Linked DNA regions of Novipirellula caenicola. The protein of the gene in region 2 interacts with the protein of the main gene of each other region in a pairwise test. Links are inferred from orthologs where the notes say so. Each region holds a gene or a part of one and is shown on either strand. Other genes may lie near its edges.

Region 1 (9,819 bases), on a different replicon or contig from region 2:
GCAACATCCTGAAGACTGTCAATAAATTTGATTTTGTATGTGCCGTTGGCAATGGCCTCATCAAATTCAATCGCCAACTGATCCGATGCCAACTCACGCACCGCCTTTACCGCAATCACATGTTCCGAGTCAGCTCGCTGAACCCGGATGTTATCCGCACTCAGTGGAACACCAGAACGGATTGGTTCGTCAAAGCCAATGACCAAACGCGTTCCCTGTTGTTGGTACACAGGGTCGGCCGCGTGAAAAATGGGTTGGGGAGAGGTTCGATCGAGGACGACTTCAAACTCGCAACGAAAACCGGATTCTCGATCGCGAAGTTCGATCGTCTGCACTCCATCGGTAAGCGGTGCCCCCAATGCGGATTCGATCATGGTCGACGTCAGTAAAAAATCTTCACCATCATCGACCATCAGCAACTGACTGATTGCCAGGTCGTTGATTAGCACTTGAAGCTCATTGATCCCCCGAGTTCGCACCTGCAATCCCAACTCCTGTGTCACCAAATCGTACCGTTGCTCGCCGTCACCGCCAGAGTCGTCAATCAGTTTTGCTGCAATCGTAGGAGATTGCCGATCAAGGTGGTTAACGATCCGCAACGCGTCGAGTGGCGTGACATGATTGTCACCGCTAACGTCAGCAAACACGCCGGTGGCTTTGACCGACTCATCCGCTGCGGCGTGCCCGGTTTGCAAAATGCCGATCACGTCGCGGGCATCCTGTGCATCGACCGCAAGATCGATATTTACGTCCAACGGTTGGTAGGGTGATTGCAAGCCAACGGCAAGCAGCATCCGATCCTCTAGACTTTGATAGCGAGGTTGCCGATGTCCGTATCGAATTTGCTTGCGATTCATGATGGTTCGCATTCGAATATCTCATCACCATCCAAAACGCCGAGATCATTGTGCGGAAAGCGGGTTCCGCGATTGGAAGACGAGGCTTGATGTAGTAACAAGTTGAACGTTAAGCCAGAATCGTTCATGTTACACCTTCACTTTATTGATTGCACAAATCTTAACCGTTTGCACGTCCAGTCATCGTATTGTCGCGACCTCGGTGCCAACTAGCTGATACAACTTTGCAATTTTTGATCGTGCAGGCAAGAGCTAGTTTACTTACCCGAAGATGCCGACGATTAACTCGAGTCGATTTCCGATCGATGGCATCGGCCATGCGAGCTCCGCTACAGCAGTAATCGATACCTCTCACGGCTCATGGGCTAAGGCTCGCGTTTGGCCAGCCACAGCCAAACGCCAGCTGTTTCATCGCGATTACCTCCGCCCGACACATGCTCGGCCAGCGTGGCGATCAGCTTTCCGCTATCGGAGTCCCACAATTTGCCCACACTGTCGAGTCCACCGGAGGCAAGCATCCGGCCATCGGGGCGAATACGCCACCACCACTACACAATCGTTGTGCCCTTGCGCTCTCCATTTGACTCGGCGTCCCTTGCGATCGACGACACGCAGCTTGGAACCAACCAGCGCGGCAACCGAAAATCCATCGGGGCTTAAGGCGAGCGAACGAAAACCGATACAATAGTTTACAGCAGACGACTTGGACGGTGGTTATCTCCAGATCATTGCGTTGTCATTTTTTGCGGACAGGTTGGGCCAATTCATTCGCCGAGGATAGGATCGCTCTTACTGAGACTGAATTAACACTATGGCAAAAGTTCCGTATCATATCCAAGACTCGGATGCTTTTGGTCTCTTGATTGAGCGAACAATCCAAGACCCGGCAATAGTCTCGCCAGCGGTGAGACAAAAGCGTCCGACGGCGAAAACAAATTTCGGAGATTACGACATCTCAATTTTTCTGTCGCATCAATATTGCTGTCGATACCAATGGCAGCAGAACGGATTCACCGGTTTGCGTCAGAGACACATGAAATCAGTGGCAAGATTATTCCGCGAGTGCATACGATACTGCCGAACGAGCTTCTGCGAAATTTTTCCGCCGTAAAAGGAGAGAACACCGCGGCGGTTTTGTGCTGCCCACTCGATTCGCGTTCATTCGCGTGATTCGCGGGCCAACCGACTGCGGGATCGCTGAGGACTGGGGCCTGCCAGTGGCCGACGCCAACGGGCATCTCACGAAAATCGCCCCGCTGCTGATCACAAATGCGGCTGGCAAGAATTCAAACCGTCGCTAAACCGGGCTGAGAATTTTTCATCAGCTGGCCCATCAAGCGAGTTCAGAACCGAGGATCGGGCCCCGCCCGCAGAACTGCCATTCCTACAGGAAACAGCACAGCAACCGTCGACACAAAAGGCAACGGAACGGCCAGACACTAAGAAAAATTTTCTTGAGTCCACGTCGACGCACAAAAAAAGCCATAAACCTTGGCGGTTCATGGCTTCTCGGCAAGTACACCCCAGAGGATTCGAACCTCTAACCTTCGGTTCCGTAGACCGATGCTCTATCCAATTGAGCTAGGGGTGCTCGCTGATCCGTTGAAGGACCTCCCAGTGGGTTGCCCTCTTCAGATGACAGGGATTCTAGCAATCAGGTTCGTGGCCGCAAGCCCTATCTGAACCCAATTTTTTTCATTCTTCTTCGAGCACCGCGTGCTCCTGCAATTCTTCGATTGAGGCAAACTCTAACGCGCTGATGTGACTCGCTTCGAGCACCACTGGCGGCGCTTTGCCTGCGTCATACGCCTCCTTCCACCTGGCAGCACACAAACACCAGCGGTCACCGGGACGCAATCCGGGAAATCGGAACATCGGGTTCGGAGTGCTCAGATCATTGCCTCGCGATCGACTGAATTCCAAAAATTCGGCCGTCATCTTGGCGCAAATGACGTGTAACCCCGAATCAGACGCTCCGGTGTTACAGCATCCGTCGCGGTAAAACCCGGTTAGTGGATCGGTACTGCAGCTGGCGAGTTCGCCGCCTAAAACGTTTTTTCCAGCCATTGATGCCTTTTTCCCATGCGTTTGATCGTCAAATTACATCCGCAGCGAATGCAGTCGGACAGTCCATTCTAACCATTCTATCTTACCAAGTCTCTGTAGCGGGGGATGCCTCATGCTCGCTGGCATTGGGCCCCCGTTCCTAAAAAAAATGCATCGCCTCGGCTGATTCCTATCGCCTGCAATGGCGAACCGACGCGGACTCGATCGCAAGTTTGAATTCGGCAGTGCAACGGCCACGGTGTAGCCACTGTTACCAAGAGTCCGTTTTTTCATCGCTCGTGCTCACCCCCCGGCCGAAGTTTTGAAGTCGCGTTTTTATCCCAACCCGACGCGTAAGTTTTGCAGTTGCGAGTTTTTCACAACCCGAAGCGTGAGCGAAGGAATCTCGATATTTTCTCGGTTCCTCGCTGACGCGTCGGGTTGGGATATGCCGGGAAAAACGACAACAGCGCAGCCTCCAATGGCCGAAGCGGAGCTGATCTGCGGGTGGCCGGCGAAGCGGACGCGTGGGGACACTAACGCAGATTTGCCAGAGTCGGTATCATGAGGCGTCAAAGGAACGTGTCGCCGTTTCCCTTCTCTGTTTCAACCCCGGCTCTGTATTTCACGCCGGTTTGTTTCCCGCCTCTTCCGTCCCGGCTTTTCTATCTCGAGATTTCTGACATGGACGCCATCCTCAAAGGACTGACCGAGTCTCAAAAGCAAGCGGTCACGCACATCGATGGACCGCTATTGATCTTGGCCGGCCCTGGTTCAGGAAAGACTCGCGTGGTCACGCACCGCATCGCTTACATGATTTCGCAAGGAGTCTCGCCTTCGCAAATCGCTGCGGTGACGTTTACCAACAAGGCGGCGGACGAAATGCGAGCTCGTGTCGGCCAATTGGCACCGGGCCAGCCTGTTTGGATGGGAACGTTCCACCGTTTCTGCGCCCAATTGCTTCGTCGCTACGCGTCGTTGGTCGGATTGGCCGAAAATTATTCGATCTATGACACTGCGGATTCGAAGCAGGCGATGAAGCGGGCGATCGCCGCTGCCAACGTTTCGACCAGCCATACGTCGCCCGAACAAATCACCTCGATCATCAGTAGCGCCAAAAACCGCTTGGTCACGCCGGAGATGATGTTGTCGGCGTCCAGCCGGACCGGGGATGCGGTTGCCGCAAAAGTCTATCCGGTGTACCAGCAGCAATTGCTGACGGCCAACGCCGTTGATTTTGACGATCTGTTGTTCCATGTCGCAATCATGTTGCGAAACAATCCCGAACTACGCGAGGATTTGGATGCACGTTTCCGGTACATCTTGGTTGACGAATACCAAGACACGAACTTGGCCCAATACGCGATCGTCCGTGGGTTGTCGATCAACAATGCGAACCTCGCGGTGACCGGTGACCCGGATCAATCGATCTACGGATGGCGCGGTGCGGATTTGAACAACATCCTCGACTTCGAAAAGGATTACCCGTCGGTCACCACAGTTCGTTTGGAACAGAACTATCGCAGCACACCTAACATCTTGCGTGTTGCGGACCAGTTGATTCGGCATAACCAAAAGCGAAAACAAAAAGATCTGTACACCCACAATCCCGAAGGCGATCCGGTCGTTTTGAGGATGTACGAAGACGGGTACCAGGAAGCCGACGGGATCGCGGACGAAATCGCCAACGCGATTCGAGTCGAAGGGATGCGGCCGCGTGATTTTGCGGTGCTGTGCCGAATGAATGCGCTGACACGTTCGTTAGAGCATTCGATGCGAAGCCGTGGTTTGCCTTACCAAATCATCAACGGCGTCGAATTCTATCAGCGGAAAGAGATCAAGGATCTGCTGGCGTACCTGCACTTGATCAATAACCCCAGCCACGATGTCGCGTTCCAACGCGTCGTCAACGTGCCAACACGTGGCATCGGTGCGAAAACGGTCGAACGACTGCGACGCTATGCCGATGTGAACCAGGTGCCGATGTTGCAAGCGGCTCGCGATGTCTACCAAATCGAAGGGATCGCCAAGCGTTCGGCCACGTTTGTAACGCGTTTTGTCGAGTTGTATGATCGGCTGAGCAAGAAAGCGTCGGCGACGCTCGAAGACTTGCTGCGTTACTTGGTCGAAGAAACCAAATACGAGGCGTTCTTAGAAAAATCGTCGGTCGATCAGCAAGACAGCAGTGCAATTGGCAACGTCGATGAATTCATTTCCGCAGCGGTCGAATTCGACCGCCAGCATCCCGAAGATGGCACGTTAGAGGCCTTTTTGGAACAGGTGGCGTTGGTTTCGGACACGGACGCGTTCGAAGATTCCGACGACCGCGTGACGTTGATGACGCTGCATGCGGCGAAGGGACTCGAGTTTCCCTGCATCTATATCGTCGGGGTCGAACAAGGCTTGCTGCCGCATTCACGTTCGATGGATACCGATGCGGGGTTTGAAGAAGAACGTCGGTTGTTGTTCGTGGGAATCACGCGGGCGATGCAGCGGTTGCAGCTGAGCGTGTGCAAGCGGCGGACGGTGCGAGGGGACACCCGGCCGGCGGTACCGAGTCCATTTTTGAACGAATTGCCACTGGATGAACTGAGGAAAGTGGAAAGCACCGTGGACCGCGATTGGTTCGACGAGGATCCTGACGCCCACGGCGGCTATCCCGAGTCATGGGACTTGCCGGACGAAAGCGACGACACGCTCTTGGATGATGCCGGGCCGACGGTGCACGAGTCGGCCGCCAAGGCGTACGACGAAGTTTGCCAATTGCCCGAGGCGGAGATTGCCGAACGCGTCGAAAGCAAGAAACGAAAATCGGCTCAGGTGGCAGGTTTGAAGACCGCGGCCGATATGCTCAATGGAGGCGTCACGCCAGTCACCGCGTACCGCGAAGGAACGCTGGTGCGGCACATGGAATACGGCGAAGGCACGGTGGTTTCGATCACCGGTCGAGGCCCAAAGCGGACCGCGACGGTTCGCTTTGACGATGGCGAACATAATTTCCGTTTGGCGTTTGCCAAGTTGGAAGTGATCGAGGGGTAAACAGACGTCAAAACGTTGCGGAACGGGGGCTTAGTTTCTGGCGGGGCGGGCCAGGACGACATACGACTTGGTGGCGTGTTGGTTTGATCGAGAGGCGAATGAGATTGATGGACTGAGGGCCGATAGGCACCGGGTAGTGCGTGGGCCCGGCCGCTTACGCGTCTCGGCTCATCATTCGGCAAGCTGCCCGGGATTTGCGATGCCGTGAGGTTGATGGACGAAAGTCGTTGACGGCTTGTTGATTTAGTGAAGGTTCCTGCGGCAAGGGGGTGTAGGATGGACTTCCTAGTCCGTCAATGATGGATTCGACGGACTAGGAAGTCCATCGTACGACTAAAACAACAAGCCGTTGACGACTTTCGCTACGGAAGGGGGTGTGGACGAAAGTCTTGACGACTTCCGCTACGGGGAGTGTGTTGGGCGAGTCGAGGTGGGCTGTTGGTGAAATCAATGTGGTGGGCGGATCGGATTGAGTTTTGTAAATTTTGGCGAGCGATGGTGCCCGCAATCGCAATCGTCATTTATGTCCCTAACCATTTGAATCGAAGTTTGTCATGAGTGAAAACGAATTCGCCCCTACCGACGCCTTGGTCGGCGTGATCATGGGCAGCCGCAATGATTGGGACACAATGCGGGCGGCAGCCGATATTTTGGACGAGTTGCAGATCCCCAACGAACGATTGGTGGTATCGGCGCATCGGACGCCGACCCGCATGGTCAACTACGCAACCCAGGCGAGCCAGCGTGGATTGAAGGTCATTATCGCAGGAGCGGGCGGTGCTGCTCATTTGCCGGGGATGGTCGCCTCGGAAACCAATCTGCCAGTGATCGGAGTCCCCGTGCAAAGCCGAGCCCTGCAGGGACTCGATTCACTGTTGTCGATTGTGCAGATGCCCGGCGGCATTCCGGTTGCGACGATGTCGATTGGAACGTCCGGAGCCAAGAACGCAGGGCTGATGGCGGCGCGGATCTTGGCGTTGTCTGACGATGCGTTGGCAAAACGATTGGCCGAGTTTGTCGAGAAACAAACTGCCGCAGTACTCGAATCGGCGGAGCTATAGCATCAACGTGAACGAGACGAATTTGAAAAACGATCCCAATCCCGCGTCAAACGTGATGCTGCCCGGCAGCACCATTGGAATGGTGGGCGGTGGCCAATTGGGCCGCATGTTCGCCATCGCCGCGACTCAGATGGGTTACCAAGTGGTGGTGTTCTGCGAAACCGAGCAAGAGCCGGCAGCCCAGATCGCGCATCGCTGTGTCTTCGGACGGCTGAACAATATGGACGCGGTCGAGGCGTTCGCGAACCAGTGTGATGTGATCACGTTAGAGTTCGAGAATATACCCGAAGCAACGATTGCCAAGTGCCAACAGTACGCCCCCACCTACCCTTCGTCGGACGTGTTAGCGACGGCGCAAGATCGTTTGCGTGAAAAAAACACAATCCAAAACGCAGGACTTCCAGTCGCTCCGTTTGCGAAAGTCGTCGACGCAACATCATTGGCTGCCGCGGCAGACGCCGTGGGATTGCCGTTGATTTTAAAAACCGCTCGTAGCGGCTACGACGGCAAGGGGCAACATCGCATCAACACGCTTGCCGACGCAGTAAATGTCGATTGGTCGATGTGTGATGAATGGGTGGCCGAACAACTGATTGCATTCGATCGCGAAGTCTCGGTTGTGGTGGCTCGAACCGTCGACGGCCGGACGTCCACCTTCCCTATCTTTGAAAACGATCACGTCAACCACATCCTCGATGTGACCATGGTTCCAGCAACGTTGCCCGACAACGTTCAGCAACGGGCGCGTGAGATTGCGATCATGACTGCCGAAGCTCTCGACGTCGTGGGACTGTTGTGCGTGGAAATGTTTGTGCGACCCAGTGCCGAAGGCGAGTTGGAAGTGATCATCAACGAAGTGGCACCGCGGCCCCATAACTCGGGTCACTTGACGATCGAAGCTTGCCACACAAGTCAGTTTGAACAACATGTCCGCGCGGTTTGTGGACTGCCGCTTGGCAATACCGACATGATCTGTGGCGGCGCTGCGATGGCCAATTTGCTCGGCGATGTGTGGGGCGACGAGACGCAAACGCCTCCATGGGATCGTGCTCTTGCCGTGGACGCAGTGAAGCTGCATTTGTATGGCAAGGTTCACGCCAAACCAGGACGCAAGATGGGACACTTGACCTGCGTCGGCGATGACCGAGACACGGTGGTCGAGAAAGTTCGCGAGGCGCGACGCCGGTTGACGTCTTCGTCGTCGATGTAGCGACGCGTTGTTTTTATAACGGAGCGGTGCGGCGCCCCGCCCGGCGAATCTCGAACGTTTGACTCGCTGCAACCGAACGGGCTCCGCGCCGTACCATGAAAGAAAATAGATGGTATCTTCGGCGAGGCATCGGGTATCACGTCACCCCCAGCCCCGGACGCTCACGCGACGCGGCTCACTCGATCCACAGCCCACGCGCCGCCGGGTGGCGACTAAATCCGTCGAACCAGATCGGGGTGATGTGCCGCCGCGCCACTAGCGAAAACCACGCTATCGAATGCGACGTTGCGGTGTGAATCCCATCGATTTGCGAATCGCGACCGCCTAGCGGCGGAATGATTCAGGCGTGGTGCTCGAGACGAAACTGAGGTAAAGCGTTTCGGCACCGCGGCGTTCTGGTTTGGGACGCAGAAGTTCCGCAGCGGCCTCGAGCAAATCACGACGGCTGACTTGCCCAAGCAAACGACCCTCCTCGATGATCGGCAATCGGCGATAAGGCGAATTGAGAAACATCTGGGCGATACCAAGCAAGTCGGTGCTCGGTTCTGCAGTCAACGCATCGGTGTCCATGTAGGGTCCGATTTGCCGCGGTTTCGCAGCGCGACGCAGGTTGTCGCTGGCGTGATGCTGCTTGGCGCGTTCAACGACTTCGCATGCCAATCGGCATTCGGCCCGCAATACGTCACGGCGACTGACTTGTCCCGCCAACCGTTCGCCCCGCAACACCGGAAGCCGACGATACGGTGTCTCTTGAAATTTGTGGGCAACGTCCAATAACGAATCATCTTCGTGGATGATACGGTTGCGATCCAAGTTCATGTATTGGTTCACGCTTGTTCCGGGCAGCTGATCATGCAGCGCCGCAATCAGGGCGCGCATCGCGGTCTTTTCGGAGAAGATGCCTAGATAATGTCCTTGGTTGTCGACCACCGGGGCCCCCGAGATTCGCCGACTCAGCAGATGATCGATCGCTTCAAAGACGTCCATCTCAGGATCAATGGTGACGAGTTTGCTGACCATGAACTCACGAACGCGTGTGATGTGTAGACCTTCGTCACGTGCCGTTTCGACTGGTTCGGTCAACGCGTTCATGCAGCACTTTTCACTAAACACACCTAGATAACCACCATCGGAGCCAAGTACCGGCGCCCCTGAGATGTTGTCTCGCAGCAGTCTCGCAACGCTGTCCATGACATCACTCTCCGGAGTCAACGTCACAAGATTGCGACGCATGATATCGCTTGCGGTCTTCACTTCGTTCATATCCAAGCCCTTGCAGTAAGAGAAGAATCGAACCCACAAGTGGGGCTCAAGGTTGGTGATTGATCCCAACCTAACGCGGCGCAAGGTGTAAAGTCAAACTTTTCCCGCAATTCGGCTTGTGAAACATTGCGCAAAGGCGAATCGAGTCAATGAAGACTGCAGAAAGCGGGTGGGCAGCCGCGATACGCAAAGGGGATAGCCCTGGTTGTGCGTCTGGAAAGTCACTGCCGCATCGGCGCAAAAACCGTCATTTGCGAGTTGAGGGTTGAGGTGTGAAAGCCAACGCGGTGAAGCAATCTTTTAATGAGCGATGCTGCTAACTTGGCGGAGCAGAAGTCGGCTA
Region 2 (9,644 bases):
GTACCGACGAAAAGCTCGAGCAGGCGCTAGTGCCGTACGCCACCGCGATCAACGAGCGTTTGCTCTCTTCGTCGATTGATATGCGCGGCTTTTGGAACCGGTTGGTTCGCGAGTCGATCGGCTGTGATGAAACGCGGGCGGCCTGCGAAACCGCGCTGGTCGCCTCAGGGTGTAGTGAGTTGCAGGTCGATCAGACCACGCGTGGGATCGTTCGCCAATTGGATGAATGCCGAATCGTGGTCGGCAATCGCTTTCCTCGTTTGCTCGATCAGCTCGAACTACGCTCGCGGCCGCTGCGAGAACGCTGGGACACGGTCGGTCGCGGGTTGTTGAACCAGGTCGCCAAGCAGATTTGGGGGCAAAGTCCTCCGGGAAATTGGTGGCCCGCCAGCGTCGATGGCTTGTTCGTCCAGCCGGTTCGTGGGGGTGATGGCGGATTTGAACCTGGCAGCGACGAAGGCAAAAACGCCGCCGTTTGGATCGAGGCGATGTTGACCGATGCGTTGCCCAGTGTGCCGGAGGTGTTGCGGGTGGCGTGGTTGGTCACGCGAGTGGCCATCGAACAACATATCACGCAAAAATCGCTGACCTCCAAACCGGGCGACAGCACGTTTGGGCGTCCTGCATCGTTGACGTCGGCTTGGGCGTTCGGCTCGGTGCCGTTGGTGCTGCGGGCTGCAGCGGAGCTGGATCTCGTACCCAGCAACGCCCTGCCCATTTCGGCGGCAACCCGATTGTGGCGTCTCAGCGATGCCGCGATCGCAGGCGATGTCGTGACGCAGTGGTGGGAAAAACTGGATCGCAATCCGCAACCGTTGCCCGTCGCGCTAAAGTCGCTGTCGCAAGCGATTGAGGAAAACAAACTGATCTCGCCTCCGCCCGAGCCCTTTTAGGGCAACGCCGCGAAGCATTTTTCAGTAGCGTAACTCGTCAACCGTTTCGAGAGGCATCCGTCGAGCGACAGTCACGCACGACGTTCGCGACGCTAAATTAGCTCAAACGCGATAAGAAAAAATACTTCACAGCGATGCCTTTTTGGCCTTCCGTGTTCTGTTTTGACGGTCGCGCGAGGATCGCTGATCAATCGTCATTGACGCCCGCTGAAACTGTCATCGGCGTCTACCAATCGGATGCCGTTGACAGAACAATCAGATGCCGTTGACAGAAAACAGTGCGGTTTCGTAGAGCGGATGTCCTCGACTCGCGATTTCGCAGCAAGAGCTTGTTTCGGATATTCCGGCTACTTTTGCTATCTCTTTTGACACAGTGATATTACGATGTCTTAAAATGAGACGAATAAAGGTCCGGTTGTTGCTTTCCGATGGGAAGCCGCTGGACGGCTCGAACGGTATCGAGTGTTCATGACGCCAAGAAGCGACAGATGACAGCATATTTGATGGTGCGCAGCGGGCCTCAGAAAGGCCGGCAATTTAATCTCGACCCGGAACGGCCGATGCATATCGGACGAGGGAAGAGTTGTGAAATCATGCTGACGGACCCCGTCAGTTCGCGTTTCCATGCCGTCATCTATTTTGAGGACGGGAATTGGCATCTGCGCGACACCAGCAGTCGCAATGGAACTTTGGTCAACGACCAGAAAACCGACCATGCTCGGATGCTAAACCACCACACGGTCAAAATTGGTGCCACCGAACTCGAGTTGATCGAGCCCGCCGGGGAATCGACCGAAGAAACATCGCTGACGCAGACGATCGCCTGGGAATCGGTCAAGACCGAGCATCGCTGGAGCGGCGAAGACGAGGACCCAATCGCCAAGGTTGCCGCGACCGGCCACTTGATGGATCTGTACTCGCTGAGTCTCAGTTTGCTGCGTTGCGAAAGTCCCGACGAGGTGATCAGCACGCTGATTGAATTGCTTCGCGATCGAACCGATGCGGATGTGGTCGGATTGTCATTTGATTCGGGTGACGGACGCTTGAAACCGCGACGCGTTGAGCCCGCCGATGCTGCCGACTTGGTGACCATCGAAAAATCGTTGTTGAAACGGATCGTCAAAGAGGGAGAGGCGGTTTGGATCAATGACCCGGCAAAATCGGGCGCAAGCGAAATGGGATCGACGGGCAAGGATCAAATGTGGTCCGACATCATCTACGCCCCGATCGGCAGCGACGATACCAACGTCGGGGTGCTGCAGCTGTACCGTCGTGAACCGAAATTTAGTGAATCGCAATTTGAGTTGACGGTTGCCGCCGCCCGTTTGTTGTCGATCGGGTTGAGCCAAGCGTTCGAACGGGATTCGCTGCGGGCGGACCGTCGGCGGATCGCCGACCGAAACGCGGACTCGGACGAATTGGTCGGGTCCAGCGCGGTGATGCAAAAGTTAAAAGAGCGGATCGAACGCGTGGGCAACGCCAGCGGCAGTGTGCTGATTCGCGGAGAAAGCGGGGTTGGAAAGGAGTTGGTGGCCCGCGCGGTGCATCGGGCAAGCCGCCGATCCAGGCGTCCGATGTTGACCGTCAACTGTGCCGCGATTCCTCACGATTTGATCGAAAGCCAATTGTTTGGTCATCGCAAAGGATCGTTCACCGGCGCCGACAGCGACCATATTGGTTGGTTCCAGCAAGCTCATACCGGCACTTTGTTTTTGGACGAAGTGGGCGAGTTGACGCTCGAAGGCCAAGCGAAATTGTTGCGAATCCTCGAGGGACATCCGTTTTTGCCAGTCGGTGCGACCGAAGAGGTGTTGGTGGACGTGCGGGTGATCGCCGCGACCAATCGTGACTTGGCCGAATTTGTCCGCGAGAAACGTTTCCGAGAAGACCTGTTTTATCGACTCAGCGTGTTCGAACTGCTTGTGCCGCCGCTGCGTGATCGCGGTGACGATATCGAATTGTTGGTCGGTCACTTTTTGGAACATTTTCGCCGCCAACACGGTCGCCCCCTGTTGGCGATCAGCGACGAAGCACGGACGCGATTGCTGGAATACGCCTGGCCCGGCAACGTGCGTCAATTGCGAAACGTGATCGACAGCGCGGTGGTGATGGCCGATGATCCGGCCATCGAAGCCGACGATCTTGGGTTGCGAGACGCGGGATTGAGCCGGCTGGACACCCTCCGGTTGGACGAATGGGAGCGTCGGTTGATTCGCAAGGCGCTCGAGCGTACCGGCGGCAGCGTTCCTGAGGCGGCGGCCCTGCTCGGGATCAGCCGGGCAACCGCATACCGCAAGATCACCGAATACGAGATCGACCGCTAAGCCGCCGGGGGGCGGAAATCTCACCGCGATCGGCAGACGCGGGTGATTTTGGCCTGTTTTCCGCGTTTCTAGCCCAATTCGTCCCGCTTCCTCTTGTCAAAATTGGCTCCGGAAGCGACACTTTCGGGCTTCCTCGAATTCGATGTGTGAACGCCTGGTGTCAATGGTCGACACCAGTAGTGGAGTTGGACGGATTTTTCCGTCCCCCCGCGAATCGCACGCTGGCAGTAGTTCGCTTGCAGATTTTGTTGCTCAGCGACTTCCTCCTGCCGATGTCCCCAAACCGCGTCCTGGACGCAAAAAGGTAAAGCAGTATGGCCCGATACACAGGCCCCAAAGCAAGAATCAACCGTCGCCTCGGTGCCCTTCTTTATGAAACCGCCGGTGCCGCACGTGCATTGGACCGACGTAACACCCCGCCCGGGATGCACGTTCGTGGACGTCGCCCGAGTAACTACGGGATGGCGTTGATGGAGAAGCAAAAGATCAAGCACTATTATGGTTTGGGCGAGCGTCAGCTTCGTCGTTACTTTGATGCGGTTGGTCGTAAATCGGGTAACACCGGTGAATTGTTGCTGTTGATGTGCGAGCGTCGTTTGGACAACGTGGTTCGCCGCGTTGGTTTCACCAAGACTCGTCCTCAAGCACGCCAAGGCATCACCCACGGTCACTTCCGCGTCAACGGCGTGAAGGTCACCAAGCCAAGCTACCAGCTTCGCCCTGGCGATATCGTCGAAGTCCGTGGTCGTGAAAATTTGAAGAATCTTTATCGCGGCGTGATCGCCAACGCTTCGCCCGACGCACTGGATTGGGTCACCTTCGATAGCGAAAACTTGAAGGCAACCGTGTTGGGACTTCCCGGAGCGAGCGACATCAGTTTGCCCGTGGATGCGAACAGCGTCGTCGAATTCTTGTCACGATAAGCATTCGCGATCCTGCGTTTCCCTTTGCGTATCAAGCCCCCCAAAGTTCGGGTGAAACCACACTTTTTTGTGTCGAGCCCACTTTGGTTTGCCGCCGGCTTGGTACATGGTCATCCATCAGAACCGGCAATTTAGGTTGCCGGTTCTGTTTATAATGGCGTCTCCTTTGGCCTCGCAGCCGAAACGAATGGTTGCGGCAGGCTGGCTTTACGAATCGTCCTAATCGCTTTTTTGAGAGGCAATCTCCTCTGATGCATAGTCCTGTTGTTGTTCTCGGTGGTGGTCCTGGTGGTTACGCAGCCGCGTTTTTGGCTGCCGACGAAGGCCTTGATGTGACGATCGTCGAAGCCGAGCCTCGACTCGGTGGCACCTGTCTGCTGCGTGGCTGTATCCCTAGCAAGGCGCTTCTGCATGTTGCCAAGGTGATCAGCGAAGTGGACGAGCTGCGTGAAGATTGGGGCGTCGTGTATGACGAAAAACCCAAGATCGATGTCGACAAAGTGCGAGCTCGCAAAGAGAAAGTGATCTCGAATTTGACCGGCGGTTTGGGCCAATTGGCGAAACGCCGCAACGTGACCGTGATCCAAGCGCGGGGCACGTTCCTGAACTCGACCACACTGAAACTCGAAGGCGATGACGAATCAATCCCCGAGGGTGGCGAATTGACCTTCGACCACTGCATCGTCGCGACCGGCAGCGTGCCGACCATGCCGCCCGCGTTCGACATTGGCAGCGATCGTGTGATGGACAGCACCGGTGCTCTCGCGCTCGCCGATATCCCCGAAACCTTGTTGGTCGTCGGTGGCGGTTACATCGGGTTGGAAATGGGCAGCGTGTATGCTCATCTCGGCTCGAAAGTCACGGTGGTCGAGCTCGCCGAAGGCTTGTTGCCCGGAGCCGATCGGGACCTCGTCAAACCGCTCGCCAAACGCATCAACCAAATGTGCGATGGCCGCGTGCTGCTCAATACCAAAGTCGGCTCATTGGCCGAAGACGGCGACAAGATCCAAGTCACCTTTGAAGGTCCCGCCCACTTTGGTCATGAAAAATTCGATCGCGTGCTGATCAGCATCGGACGTCGTCCGGTGACTCGCGGGCTCGGATTGGAAAACACCAACGTGGTGGTCAATGACCGCGGCTTCATCGAATGTGACGCTCAGCAACGTACCGCCGACCCGCATATTTTCGCGATTGGTGACGTCGCAGGCGATCCAATGCTCGCTCACAAAGCGACCCACGAAGGCCGCGTGGCAGCCGAAGTCATCGCGGGCAAACCTGCCGCGTTTGACAAAGTTGCGATTCCCGCAGTGGTCTTTACCGACCCCGAAATTGCCTGGGCCGGTTTGACCGAAGGCGAAGCCAAGGCGGCCGGCCGCAAGGTCGATGTCGAAGTTTATCCATGGGCCGCGAGCGGCCGCGCTCAAGCTTTGAACATCACCGATGGGTTAACCAAATGGTTGGTCGATCCGGAGACCCAACGCGTGCTCGGTTGTGGCATCGTCGGCAGCGGTGCAGGCGAATTGATCGCCGAAGCCGTGTTGGCGATCGAGATGGGTTGCGAAGTGCATGACATCACCGAAAGCGTTCACCCGCACCCGACACTCAGCGAAACGTTGATGAACGCAGGCGAAGTCCACTTCGGTACGGCCACCGAAATCTACAAGCCGAAAAAGAAGCCTGCTGCCGCAGCTAGCTAAAGGTAGTCGTAGCGGACGCCAGACCTCGTAGCGGAAGTCGTCAACTGTTTGTTGATTTAGTTGTACGATGGACTTCCTAGTCCGTCGAATCCACCATTGACGGACTAGGAAGTCCATCCTACACCCCTTGCCGCAGGAACCTTCACTAAATCAACAAGCCGTCAAGACTTTCGTGGGGGCATTTCAAATGCCGCGGTTAGGACACCCGCGAGCAATGCGTTTATCGCTCGGGGCGATTGCTCCAATCGCCCATTCCCCAACTTGTGACCAAACGCTTCCAATCTTCGATCAACGCGCCCAATAAAAAGGTCGCGTTTTTTGCGTAGCGAGGGACGAGCCGTTTCGGGTCGCTGCACATCCGATAAGCCCATTCCATCCCGATCTTTTGCCAAGCCATCGGTGCTCGCTTGGCCGTTCCGGCGATAAAGTCAAACGACGCGCCGAGCTGGATGCTGACCGGGATCCCCAATCGTTTGTAGTTCTCGTGGATCCATTTCTCGCCTTTGGGTTGCCCAAATGCGACCAACAGGATTGCTGCACCTGATTTCTTGATGCGTTGATCCTGTTCATGTTGTTCGCGTTCGCTGAGTTGGCGAAACGGCGGCGATTCGACGCCCGAAATCTTCAGCCCGGGATACATTGTTTGTAGCTTGTTGGCGCACTGTGCCGCCACGCCCTCTTCACCACCAAGAAAGTAGATTCCCCAACCGTTATCGCTGCAGCGTTCGGCTAGGTGGTAGATCATTTCGCTGCCGGCGACCCGTTCGGGAATCGGTGCTTTGGACAATCGGCTCCGCAATACAATCGGTTGTCCGTCGGCAAGGATTAGGTCCGCGTCGTCGGTGATCGCGCCGACCGCGGGATCGCGATGATGCAGCATGCAGTAGTTTAGATTTGCGGTGATCACGTAACTGGGGACACGTCGCTGAACCAAGCACTCGATCCAATCCACCGCTTCGGCAAGCGTTAGATGATCAAAAGGCACATCCCAAACTTCACTACGAATTCGATCCGGCAGCGGCGGAGCCGGTTGTGGCACCGTCGCGGCAGCAGCGGAATCGCTTGGATTGCGAGGTTCGTTCATTGCAGGCACAGCCACAGGAATGCCAAAGGGAGCTACAGTGGAAGTGTAATTCATTGCTCGGTTGGTTTCCGCAATTGGATGAATCAGGAAAATTCAGAATCGTGAAGTCTTGTTTGACCCCGGGGCGTCACGTGACCCATCGCATGACTCTCAACGCTACGTCACAGCCGTTGGCCGTTTCGGCTCGATCGCGGCAACCCTGCCGGGAACTTTGCTGTCTTTTGCCGGATGGGCCGGTTGTAGCGAATCGGCGGGTTCGTCAAAGTAACGCCCATGAATGAGCGAAAAATGATCGTGATCTCGGTCGAAGGCTTGGCTGCATCCGCACTCGGTTGCTATGGGGCTTCGTGGAATGAAACGCCCGCGATCGACTTGCTCGCTAGCCGCGGTTGTCTATGGGATCGAGCGATCGCCGAGCACGACGATGGATTGAAGGTGTTGGCGGATTGGTTTCGGCCGCCCTCTTCGCACGATCCCGACCACTGGATCCCACGCTGGAACGAATTGGGAACCGTCGAACTGATCACCGACGATCCTCGAGTGTCACAGCAGTCGTTGGATGCTGATTTTGACCAATCTTGGCTGATTGACTTGGATCCGCCGGCTGCGGATCAGTTGCCGGCCGAAGAGCTCGAAGAAACACATCTCGCCCGCGTCTTTGCGAGCCTGTTTTCGCGAATCGAGGATCCCGACCCGGCGGCCGTATGGTGGTTGCACACGCAATCGTTGGTCCACTGCTGGGATGCGCCCCGATGGCTGGTGCCGCTGGATGCTGACGAGCTGTCGGCAGGCGAACCAAGCGAAGAATTGGATCTGTTGCCCGAGACCGATGCGGCACTGGATGAAGCCGATTGCGAGATGCCCCCGTGGGTCTTTCCCGATGTGATGACGCCGCAGGCCAAGTTGACCGAGCAATCGCATCCCGATCTTGCGGTGGCGTGGATGCGGACTTACGGTTGCCAAGTCCGGCTGTTGGATCGCATGTTGGCGTTGCTGTTCGAGTACGTCGGCGATTTGGATCCGATCGTGGTGTTGGCGGGAACCAGCGGTTTTAGTCTCGGGCAAAATGATGCGATCGGCTATCGCGCAGGGCCGCTGCGTAGTTGTCATCATCGGGTGCCGATGATCGTCAGCGATCTAGGTCCCGTGCGTGACAAGCGAGTGGTCAATGCAAATTCGTTGCCCGCGCTGTTGGCCAAGATCAAGACTGAGCCCGATCGACTGATCGATCCATCGACTTGGGCTAGCAGCGATTCCGAATTCCAACCACGTGTGACGACGTGTAGCGACAATGGCTCGGTCGCGGTGTCGACATCGCGATGGTACTACGTTCGCGACGCGGATCAGCAAGACCGGCTGTATCTAAAGCCCGACGACCTCGAGGACCAGAATGATGTCAGCCGGTTGCGGCCCGACATCATCGACTTGCTAAGCGAGTGACCTTCGTGCCGCTGCGGCGAACACGTGGCATCGGGCTCGCTTCTCTGCATCACGCACCAAAGGCTAGCCGCCAGCGCATGAAAAAACCTCGCTGATTCCGTTTGGAATCGGCGAGGTTTCAAGATCTTCGCTGTTTGGTCTAACACGATGGTTAGACCCGCTTCGACTAGATGTCGGTGTTAGCGTCAGCAGTTGGAGCTGGAGGTGCATCGCTGCTGCTCTCTGGAGCAGGAGCGGGAGCAGCTTCTGGAGCTGGAGCGGCTTCAGCAGCAGCGCCAGTGGTAACGCTGCCAGGAACGAGAGTTTCGCCTGGAGCAAGTTCGAAGCCTTCGCTGCTTTGAACAGCAGCAGGAGCATCGCCACCACAGCAAGGAGCTGCAGGTGCGGGTGCAGCAACTTCGCCACCACAGCAAGGAGCTTCGACAACCGGTGCTGCTTCGCAGCAAGTTGGCTCAGCTGCACATCCGCAGCCGCTCTTGCGGGCTTTCAGTTTGCCGAACAAGCCGCAATGCTTCTTGTGGCCACAGGTTGGCTCAGGGCAGCATGCAGGTGCTGGAGCTGGCTCGCAGCAAACTGGCGCCGGTGCTGGTTCGCAGCAAACAGGTGCAGGTGCTGGCTCGCAGCAAACGGGTTCAGCAGCACAGCAAGGAGCTGCGTGCTTGGCCTTCAAGCGTGCGAACAATCCACCGCCACAGCTTTTTTCAACAGCACAACCGCCGCACGACGGTTGAGCGCATCCACCGCCACACTGTTTGGCGTGCAGTCGGCTGAAAAGTCCACCGCCATGGTGTCCTGCTTCAGCGGTTTCGCTCATGACTACTGCTGCACCGATCAACAGTGCGAATGCGGCAATGCCGCTCACCACAGTCCGATTCATAAAGATCTCCCAAGTGTTCGGAGTTTGGTGCGATCCGAATTCGCACATCAAAATTTATTTAGGCCATAATCCCACGGCCCATCGCGTCGATCCAACCGCCGATAACATCATCGACTACCGAAAGATCTTCGAACCGTGTTCCAGGTCCCTATCGTTTCAAGATAGGGGGTATGGGCTGGGTTTACGGCTCGCGCAATTTCGCCGCTACAGTAACCTTGGGAAAAATCGTGTCAATCCACCCAATACGATCCATGCAAGGATTTTTTGCTTGAATTTGACGGCGGACGAATCACGGCATTTCGCGTGCCGCAAGCTTCGGAATGTGAAGCTGGGTAAGAATGTCACAAGGAATGTGCTCAAAATCAGCCAAATCTGAACCTTTTTAGTTCAGGTTGTGCCGATTTTT
Region 3 (9,811 bases), on a different replicon or contig from region 2:
CAAGGTAGCCCCGGCATCGCCCCTGGATCGAAAAGCCCGTACGGCTTGTGGGGTGCTCTGGGTACCCGCGCTTCCAAAGAGACGATTGACAGCGAATTCTAAGCGTCGTTCAAAAACGACGACCGAATTTCGTACGGCTTGCTTTCGCGACTCTTCGCGTAGGTGAAAATCAATAGACAACGAAAGTCGATCTTGAAACACCGGCCCATCCAATGCAGCGGATGGTGCCGGTGTTTTTGTTTTGTGCACCGAGAAGCCTTCATGACGAAACTCAGCGACGACGGCGGGACTAGACTTCGCCAAAGTGCTGTTTGGCGACCATTTGAGCTCCTTTGATGTCGAGCTTGCCAGTGCCCAATTGCGGGATCTTATCGACCTCTAGAAAACTGTCCGACGAGGGGATGAACAGATTGGGCAAGCCGGCCGAGATCAATCCAGCACGCACTTCGTCGTAGGTTTTGGACGTCGGCAAATGCAGAACCACCAAGCGTTCGCCCTTCTTGGCATCCGGAACGGCCGTCACGCATACGGTGGGCTGCTCGATGTCGGATTCCTCAGCGGAACCGCATGCAGCCTCTTTGCCGGATTTGCAGCCGTACACTTTGGCGATCTCTTCTTCGACGCGAAGATGTGGCACCATTTCGCCGCCGATCTTTGAAAACCGACTCAGCCGTCCGGTGATATGCAGAAAACCTTGATCGTCGACGTTGGCGATGTCCCCGGTCACGTACCAGCCGTCTTGGACCACTTTGCGAGTCAATTCGTCTTGGTTGACATAGCCTTTCATCACGTTCGGTCCGGTGACCATCAGCATGCCGTCTTGCCCGGACAACCGTTCGCTGCCATCCTCGGGTGAAACGATTCGAGCACCAATGCCTGGCAAGGGGCGTCCCACGCTGCCTTCGATGCGGTCGGCTTGATACTTCGCCGCCGAACGGCTCGGCGGAATGTTGACCGACACCAGCGGGCTGAGTTCCGTTGCACCGTAGCCTTCGACCGGTCGAACACCAAATCGTTCTTCGAAGGCATCAAACAGTTCAGCCGGCATTTTCTCGGCACCCACAACCACCACATCCAGCGTGGCGAATTGCTCGGGTTCGACACGACGCAGGTAGCTTCGCAGAAACGTGGGAGTCCCCAACAACACTGACGCTTTGTATTTAGCGGCAAGCTTTCCAATTTGGCGTGCATCGAGCGGATTGAAATGATAGACCCCGGTCGGCCCCAACGTCATCACCGCCCACAACGTTACGCTATAGCCGAACGAGTGAAAGAAGGGCAGCACGCCGATCACGACGTCTTGGTAATTCAACCGGACGGCACGCTCGATCGCGTCGACATTGTGGCTGATGTTCGCCTGAGTCAGCATCACCCCCTTGGGCATCCCCGTCGATCCACTGGTGAAGATAATCGTCAGCAGGTCGTCCTTGTCGATTTTGTGAAGTCCAAGCACCCGATCGAGCACGGCCGCGGGCAGCAACACGGCTTGGATGAACGCAACCGCCTTGTCCCACGTCGTGACTTTGTCTTTAAGTGATTCGAGCAAAACGACATCGGCATCGAGCTGCAGATCCAACTTGCTTAGAAACTTTTCGCTGGTCAGAACGTGCTTGATCCCGGCCTCGTGAATGCAGTGATTCATCACCTGACTCGAAACGGTATAGTTCAGATTCGCGGTGACTCGGCGATCCATCGTCAATGCGATGTTGGTCGCAACACCTCCAACGCTAGGCGGCAGCAAGATCGCCACGGTGGACTCATCGCGATCGAGCACGTCGCGGCGGAGGACTCGGCGCAGCGCCAACACACGGGTCAACAGTTCACGGCCGGTGACCTCGGTGCCCATCGAATCGGCACACTGAACGATGCTTCCTTTTTTCCGCCAAACGCGGATGACGCGGCGGGCGAGTGTGGGAAACTTGTCGCGTTGTTCGATCGTTGCTCGCGCACCGAGCGACTGGACATGCGAGCGAACCAGTTCCAAGGGCGCATCGCCTTCGAGCGGCGGTCCAATGTAGAGCGTGAGCGTGCGGCGAAATTGGGTCGGCCACTTAAAAAAGAACTTGCCGCCTGAGAAACTGAAGACGCTGCCCCACATGCCTTCCAACCAAACCGGCATGATCGCCGCGTTGGTGCCTTTTAGGATCTTTTGGATCCCTGGTTTGAACGCCTGCAGCTGCCCCGTCCGCGTGATCGTGCCTTCGGGAAAAATCCCGATTACATCACCGTTAGACAAACCTTCGCGAGCGGTTTTTAGCGCGCGGCCAATCGATTTGGGGCCCGAGTACATCAGGATCGTATCAAACGCGCGGCCCAAATAGCCACCGATGCGGGAATTGAAATTCGCGCCGTCAACGACAAAGCGGACGTTCTTTGGCAACATCCACAGAAGCAGGATTCCATCGATCCAGGACACATGATTGCTGGCGATCACATAGCCACGGTCTTGAGGCAGATTCTCGAGCCCCACCACCCGCTTGCGGTAAAGCGTTGCCAGGATCGGACGCATGAAACCACGAACAAACCTTCGAGGCGAGAAGACCGCCAACAATACGATCAGGATCGCCAACACCGCGATCACGAGCAGTCCAATTTGCAATCCGTTCACTTTAAAAATCTCTCGCAATAAATTCGTTATCGTCGCAACACAGCGGAGCGATCCCGCGATCGCTGCAACGTTTTAAACATCCCGTGTTACCATAATGCAATCACGCGGGGGACGAAATCAGCCTGCCCGAGGTAGTATCGTCTTGGAAAACCCTTAGCAAAAGGGCTGCTCAGAGGGCCCAGCCTGCTTTACTATCGTCCGCGCAGCCTGACCCCGGCGAATGCGAACGAGACTGCCAGACTCTCTTACCTGAGCCCATCCTTCGGGTGACGGTGCGCCGCAGAGCGGCAGCGGGCAGGCATTTTTTCAGCGGTGCGGCGATGGAAAGGTTCGATTTTGACCGGGCGGGCCCTGCGCCGCTCTGCAATAAAAACCACCCGGCTCGTGCCAATAGAGATGAAACTGGGCTATAGCCGACCGCCTTCGGTCGCAGTGAATTCGGCGTACACCGGCAGATGGCTGGTGACCACCTCGGCATCGGCAAGGCTCATGTTGTAGACCCGCAAAAAGTCCAGAGCACCGCCACGGCCGAGATACTCACTGCAAAAGGTTGTATCCATCAAGATATTGCTGGTTTGGTAGCGGCCAAAAACATCGGTAGGAACGCTTCGCACCGCGGCCACGATGTTGTCCCCGACAAGCGTGGGCACCAAATAGGCATCATCAGCTTGGAACAGTCCGGTCAACACCACGTCGTCCTCGTTCCGCCCGTCATTGCGAACACTTTTCAGAATCCCAGGCAGCAGCGCAACTTCGACCGGAGCTTGGCCAAGATCGACTCGAATGTTCACTAGCGAGAAGGTCCAAGCGGTTTCCACCGACGGTTGGGCGGCTTGAAACCATGCCACCAGCGGATCATAGCCCATTTGATTCATGGGGTCGGCGACCGTGTAGGTTTGATTGCGATCGACACGAACTCGCGTGGTATCGAACACAAACGCCAATTGTTCCTGGCGTCCGGCAGGGCCGTTGGACTCACCAAGTACGAAATCGTAACGCCGACCGGATTGATTGATCTCGTCAACCAGCCGAGGGATCAAGTCACGTTCAATGGCGGCAATTTGCTGCAGCGCGACGATATCAAATTGGTGGACAATGCGAACGATGTTTTGGCGAGCAATTGGATTAGCCAACTTGGTCGGCCCAAAACCGTCGAGCGCCCACGACGCGATTCGCAGATTGGCGATGCGAGCCGGAGGTCGTGGCGAGACACTCGCCGGGGTCGCCGTCACGGCAGCGCGGCCGGTCGATGTGAACGGATTTTCAGACGTCGCTTGGGCAGAGGATGCAGCAATGCCCGAGACGAGTCGAGACGAATCGCCGCTGAACTCGGATTCGCCCGGAAAGCTCGTCAGCTCGGCGTCACCCCACAACTCGTTCTTGGGCGAAACGCGAACGCCATCAAGCCCTTGAATGTTATAGTTTTTGAAGAAATACCAGCCGCCACCGACAAGTAGCAGTACTACCACGGCGACTTGAATCGGATTGCCACGGGTAGAGTCTTCCATTGCTCAAACGAGTGATGCTTTAAAAGGAGTTGTAAGAATAAGAGGGCGGATCGAATTGAATGGATTAGGGGGAAATCGACCCGAACGTGTCTCGATTCCCATTTGCCGCCTCATGCGTCATCGATCCGAAAGCGGTCGCTTCATCACGCCGAGTGGTAAATTTGGACGCACTCGTACCACCATCGGCTACCTGCGCGAACCAAGAACTGCATTCGGTACATTCGCTAGGCTTTAACGTCGTTTCGTCGCACACCCCTATTTTGAAACCGCCGAGTCGCTGACACGATCGAAAACACGCGGTAGGATGATGCCCATGTGCAGAAGTCGAGTTTTGCACGAACCACCCCTATGTTTAGTCCGTTTTGCCCTCATTCTTACGAGCTGATACGAACCGTGAGCGAATCTATTAACGTCGACGTCCCTACCGTTGGTGAATCGATTAGCGAAGTGCAAATTGGTCAGTGGCTCAAACAAGAGGGAGACTGGGTCAAGGACGGGGAGGACCTCGTCGAAATCGAAACCGAAAAGGCATCGGTACAAATCCCTGCTCCCGGATCCGGATACCTTGAGAATATTCAAAAGGCATCCGAAGAATTCGCCGCCGTCGGCGAAACAATCGCTTCAATCCGCCTCAGCGACGCTCCCGATTCAAACGGCACCCCCCCGTCGGAACCTGCCGCTTCGGCGGGCGGCAGTTCAAGCCCTCAAGCTGCCAGCAGCCCGGCTGCTAGTGGTCCGGCTGCTGGCGGCCAACCCGCAGCGAGTGGCGGATCGACCGCGACCGGCACATCGGCTTCGTTCGTCATGCCCGCGGCAAAACGGTTGCTCGAAGAACATGGATTGTCGCAAAGCCAAGTGCCAGCCACCGGACCGGGGGGACGACTGTTAAAAGAAGACGTGTTGGCGTTCGTTCGCAACCGCGGCAATGCTCCGGCAGCCCCCGCAGCCCCCAAACCTGCGGCGAGCGTTCCTAGCCCCGCACCGCGTCCGACGGCGTCCACATCGTTGGTGGCCGAATCGGTTCCTAACCGCAGCGAAGAGGTCAAACCGCTCAGCATGCTGCGTCGCACCATCGCCGCGCGATTGGTCGAAGCCCAACAAACCGCGGCACTGTTGACCACGTTCAACGAAATTGACATGCAGCCAGTGATGGCGATCCGCAAAAAGTACAAGGACGCGTTCGCAGAACGTCATGGGGTCAAACTCGGGTTCATGTCGTTTTTCGCTAAAGCATCGGTCGAAGCACTGCGTCGCTACCCGCTGGTGAACGCGGAAATCCGTGATGACAATATTGTCTATCGCCATTACCACGATATCGGCGTCGCGATCGGAGGCGGCAAAGGATTGGTCGTTCCGATTTTGCGAAACGTCGAACGCATGTCGTTTGCCGACGTCGAAGCGGGGATTGCCGAATTTGCACGTCAAGCAGGCGAAAACCGATTGCAGCCAGCCGATTTGATTGGTGGCACGTTTACGATCAGCAACGGCGGCGTCTATGGATCGCTACTGAGCACTCCGATTGTGAATCCTCCGCAAAGCGGAATCCTCGGGTTGCACTCGATCCAAGAACGCCCTGTGGCAATCGATGGTAACGTCGTCATTCGTCCGATGATGTATGTAGCATTGACCTACGATCACCGCATCGTTGATGGCCGCGAAGCCGTAGGATTCCTCAAGACGATCAAAGAGATCATCGAGGATCCTGCTCGTTTGTTCTTGGAACTGTAAGCCACGTTTCGCCTAGGAAAGATCCCCCATGACCAAGGTCATTCTCGCCACTGATGGTTCACCCCAAGCGGATGACGCGATCGCATTCCTAAAACGATTGCCGATGCCGCGACCGGTCGACGTGGACATCGTGACGAACGTTTTCGTACCGCTCCACAATGGTGATTTGACCGATCCTCTGTTGCGTGATTTCCGCGAACACCAAGAAGCCGAGGCCAATCAGTATTTGGAGAGATCGGAAGCGGCGCTGGATGATTTCGCGGATACCGTGACTCGAAAATTCCTGCACGGCGATATCGGGCACAGCATTGTCGAGTTCGCCGAGCAAAACGAGAGTGATTTCATTGTCATGGGCGCGACCGGGCGTTCGGGAATCGGCCGGATTCTGTTGGGCAGCGTCAGCGACTATGTCGCCACGCATGCGACGTGCAATGTGATTGTCGCGCGGAAACCGCTGCATCAATGTTCGCAAGAAGATCCGATGAAGATCACCATCGGATACAACGATTGCGAAGGTTCCGACGAGGCAATCAGCGAGTTCACGAAACTCGACTGGACCACCACGGCCGCAATCAGTTTGCTGGGGGTGGTGCCGGTTTTTCAAGGCTTTAGCCCCGATCTGATGCCTAACATCGTGCAATACCGTAGCGAGCAACGGGTCGCCGCGATGCGGTATTTAAAGGCGGGGCGTGAACGATTGACCAGCGAGCACACGCAATTGTCCACCGATCAAATCTCGTGCGATGTGGTCGAGACCGATCACGTCGGCAACGCGATCATCGAACGGCTCGAAGAAAACAAGAACGACGTGATTGTGATTGGCGACTCGCACCGCAGCCGGATCAGCCGCATGCTATTGGGCAGTGTGTCGCGGTTCGTGCTGCAGCATGCTCACTGCAGCATGTGGATCGCGCGAGACAAAAACGCAGTCCATGATTAAGGCTAGGGCGGTGACGTAGCGAAAGTCGCCAAGACTTTCGGCGGATTACGTTGCGAACCGAAACTGTTGGCGGCTAGTTGATTTAGTGAAGTTTCCTGCGGCAAGGGTCGTATGATGGACTTCCTAGTCCGTCAATGGTGTATTCGACGGACTAGAAAGTCCGTCGTACGACTAAATCAACAAGCCGTTGACGAGTTTCGCTACCTCCACATCAGCCTACGCGAACCGGCTCGCTCCCCACACCTCGTTGCGGCTCGGCGGTACCAAGCCAGGTTTGTCGGGGTTTTGGTAAAGCAGCGTTTTGATCATCGCTTCGGAACCCGAAAAGCCGTCGTCGCGATCGTAATGCCACCGCTCGTGGGTCGGTAACCAATCGTCCGAAAGCGGCCACGGGTCAAACGGGTTGTAGCCAAGGTCTTGCTGCAGTTTGGACGAATCCATCGACACATCGCCGGCGCGGGGCGGCATGGGTCCGGCCTCGTGTCGCAGCGACTTGTGCAGCAGATCGGGATCGTACCCACCAATGCGATTGACGATCTGGCCTATTTGATAAAGCGTCAAACGCCGTGGTCCGCCAGCGTGATACAGCCCCGTCAGAGGCTTGTCCAACAGCGTCGCAAACAATCCGTTCATGCAATCGGTATAGGTCGGCGTCCGCACTTCGTCGGTAAACAGCGTTGCTGGTTTGTTCTGTTTGAACCGCGATGCGATCCAATCGATTGCACCAGCGTGCTCATTAAAACTGATTCCCATCGGTAACGAGATGCGAAGCACGCATGCGTTGTCGCACCGCGAGAGCACGACATTTTCGGCTTCGACCATCTTGGCACCGTAGACGGTCACCGGGTCGGTCGCATCTTGTTCGCTGTAGCTTCCGCCAACGCGGCCGGCGAACACCAAATCAACGGACAAGTGGATGACACGCGCATCATGCCGGATCGCTTGGGCAATCATGTTCTCGGCTCCGAGTACATTCACCCGATGCGCCATGTCGACATTCAATTCACATGATTTTAACCGACAACAACCACCAAAATTCAGCAGACTTCGGAAACCATATTCGTCCCACAACCGTGCCACGCTGTCGGCATCCTCGGCATCACAGGCGACAATGCCGTCGCCCGAAAGCGGCCACATATTGGATTGCCGAACCCCGATCACTTGATCGCCATACAGGTCGCGAAAGTAATGGAACGCGTTGTATCCAGGCACGCCTGCGATCCCGCTGACCAGCATCGGCAGCGGCGGTGAAGCGTCGTCTTCGTAGTGGGGGTCCAGCAAATCCATGAACGTTGTTTCGTCTTGTGCGTCAGATTGTAGCCAAGGGCGCCCTTGCCACTGTCGGGGAGCGACCAGTATGGTTGAAACGAAGTTTGCCTAAAAATGGCGTCCGAGAACACCCACAATGGAAATCGACGAGTCGTGACAGAGCGAATTTTATTCGAATCCCACTCCCACACCCCTTTATGCATGCACGCCGACGGCATGCCGACGGAGTACGCCGAAGCAGCCTGGCAGCGTGGTTTGCGAGGGATCAACGTGACCTGCCACAACCCGATGCCCAATGGTTTTTCGGCGCATGTCCGGATGCGTGAAGACCAATTCGACGAATACGTTTCGCTAGTCGAAACCACGCGAAACGAGTGGGCGGGACGCATCGACGTCCGGCTCGGATTGGAAGCCGATTACTTCGAAGGCCACGAGGCTTACGTCGAAAAACAGCTTCGCTCGGCCGATTTCCAATTTGTGCTCGGCTCGGTCCACCCGCAGATCGGCGAGTTCCGCGAGCGCTACTGGAACAACGATCCGCTAGAATTCCAACGCACCTACTTTCGGCTGCTCGCCCAATCCGCCGAAACCGGGCTGTTTGACTCGTTGGCTCATCCCGATTTGGTCAAAAACGTGACCGCCGACGCGTGGGACTTAGACCTGATCATCGACGATATCCGAGCCGCACTGGATCGCATCGCGGCAACCGGGGTGGGGATGGAACTGAACACATCGGGGGTCAACAAGACCATCTCGCAAATGAATCCATGCCCCGAGATGTTGGTGGAAATGCGTCAGCGGAATATTCCGGTGACGATCGGCGCCGATGCTCACCAGCCTGAACGGGTGGCCGATGGCTACGAGACCGCGATGGAACTGCTGCAGCAGTGTGGTTACGAGAACATCAGTCTGTTCGAAGCCCGCAAACGCTACGAGGTTCCGATCACCGATGTACTGGCCAGCCTACAGTCGGCCGAGTGCAAGACGTCGTAGGCCGCAAGCGGTTGGGATTTGGAAAATCATGATCCAAAGCATTAGCGAGAGGCTCTTGAACCAGCCCTGGTCGCTCGCCTATGCGTTTTGAAGTTGCGTTATTAGACGTTCTCGGGCCAAAGGCCCGGCCATTTGCTAGCCGCCCTCATTAAGTCCCAGTAAACGGCCGGACCGTTGGCCCTACAATTCATTGGTTTTCTTGGTCCCAGCCCGCTGGGCTGGGCTAGGTAAACGTCCGGGGCTTTGCCCCTCAATACAGACGCGCAACATCAAAACTCACGCGTCGGGCGAGGATTGCCATGTGAACCGCCGAAACTCTTGGCGAGTTTCGCGACGATGAATGGATACAGCCAGTTTCGCTACGGTTAAACGGCCGTTTCGGCCATGTCGCGGGCGTGATAGCTACTGCGAACGAATGGGCCGCTGGCGACTTTCTTGAATCCCATGCCACGAGCGATTTCGCCCAGCTCGTCAAATTCTTCTGGCGGAACGTAACGGACCACGGGCAGGTATTTTTCGCCGGGCTGCAGGTATTGGCCGAGCGTCAAAAAGTCGACGTCGTGCTCGCGAAGATCCGCCAACGCGTCGATCAATTCGGCTCGTTCTTCGCCCAATCCCAGCATCAAACCGCTCTTGGTGCGAACGCTGGAGTCGTATTTCTTGACATCCAACATCATCTGCAGCGTCCACGCATAATCGCTCTTCGGCCCTCGCACGCGGCGGTACAACCGAGGAACGGTTTCCATGTTGTGGTTGAAAACATCG

Evidence for each region.
Region 1: the proteins of lpdA (region 2) and ABEA92_RS19305 interact in binary tests that used the Escherichia coli proteins (3 or more experiments, as listed by UniProt). The link is inferred for Novipirellula caenicola from one-to-one orthologs.
Region 3: the proteins of lpdA (region 2) and odhB interact in binary tests that used the Escherichia coli proteins (3 or more experiments, as listed by UniProt). The link is inferred for Novipirellula caenicola from one-to-one orthologs.

Annotation. Positions count from the first base shown.
Region 1 is NZ_BAABRO010000010.1:292,588-302,406, forward strand. The notes cover bases 3,281-6,264. They hold ABEA92_RS19305 (ATP-dependent helicase), read left to right. Parts: upstream 3,281-3,587; coding sequence 3,588-5,942; downstream 5,943-6,264. Also shown: ABEA92_RS19285 (DUF6851 domain-containing protein), read right to left, coding at 1-857; ABEA92_RS19290 (hypothetical protein), read right to left, coding at 1,223-1,375; ABEA92_RS19300 (DUF2237 family protein), read right to left, coding at 2,553-2,924; purE (5-(carboxyamino)imidazole ribonucleotide mutase), read left to right, coding at 6,497-7,003; ABEA92_RS19315 (5-(carboxyamino)imidazole ribonucleotide synthase), read left to right, coding at 7,059-8,213; ABEA92_RS19320 (CBS domain-containing protein), read right to left, coding at 8,538-9,476. UniProt on the Escherichia coli protein: A helicase with DNA-dependent ATPase activity. Unwinds DNA duplexes with 3'-5' polarity. Translocates on single-stranded DNA with 3'-5' polarity. Initiates unwinding more efficiently from a nicked substrate than double-stranded DNA.
Region 2 is NZ_BAABRO010000019.1:62,999-72,642, reverse strand. Bases 3,806-6,614 are described here. They hold lpdA (dihydrolipoyl dehydrogenase), read left to right. Parts: upstream 3,806-4,391; coding sequence 4,392-5,837; downstream 5,838-6,614. Other genes in these bases: ABEA92_RS25990 (WecB/TagA/CpsF family glycosyltransferase), read right to left, coding at 6,058-6,614; rpsD (30S ribosomal protein S4), read left to right, coding at 3,806-4,140. Also shown: ABEA92_RS26010 (hypothetical protein), read left to right, coding at 1-893; ABEA92_RS26005 (sigma 54-interacting transcriptional regulator), read left to right, coding at 1,322-3,217; more of rpsD, read left to right, coding at 3,532-3,805; more of ABEA92_RS25990, read right to left, coding at 6,615-6,921; ABEA92_RS25985 (alkaline phosphatase family protein), read left to right, coding at 7,195-8,361; ABEA92_RS25980 (hypothetical protein), read right to left, coding at 8,425-8,766; ABEA92_RS25975 (hypothetical protein), read left to right, coding at 8,749-9,132. UniProt on the Escherichia coli protein: Lipoamide dehydrogenase is a component of the glycine cleavage system as well as of the alpha-ketoacid dehydrogenase complexes.
Region 3 is NZ_BAABRO010000013.1:22,618-32,428, forward strand. The notes cover bases 3,701-6,676. They hold odhB (2-oxoglutarate dehydrogenase complex dihydrolipoyllysine-residue succinyltransferase), read left to right. Parts: upstream 3,701-4,509; coding sequence 4,510-5,844; downstream 5,845-6,676. Other genes in these bases: ABEA92_RS21850 (exonuclease/endonuclease/phosphatase family protein), read right to left, coding at 3,701-4,116; ABEA92_RS21860 (universal stress protein), read left to right, coding at 5,873-6,676. Outside these bases: ABEA92_RS21840 (DUF1559 family PulG-like putative transporter), read left to right, coding at 1-102; ABEA92_RS21845 (AMP-binding protein), read right to left, coding at 290-2,599; more of ABEA92_RS21850, read right to left, coding at 3,016-3,700; more of ABEA92_RS21860, read left to right, coding at 6,677-6,784; ABEA92_RS21865 (SDR family oxidoreductase), read right to left, coding at 7,001-8,071; ABEA92_RS21870 (histidinol-phosphatase), read left to right, coding at 8,168-9,046; lipA (lipoyl synthase), read right to left, coding at 9,412-9,811. UniProt on the Escherichia coli protein: E2 component of the 2-oxoglutarate dehydrogenase (OGDH) complex which catalyzes the second step in the conversion of 2-oxoglutarate to succinyl-CoA and CO(2).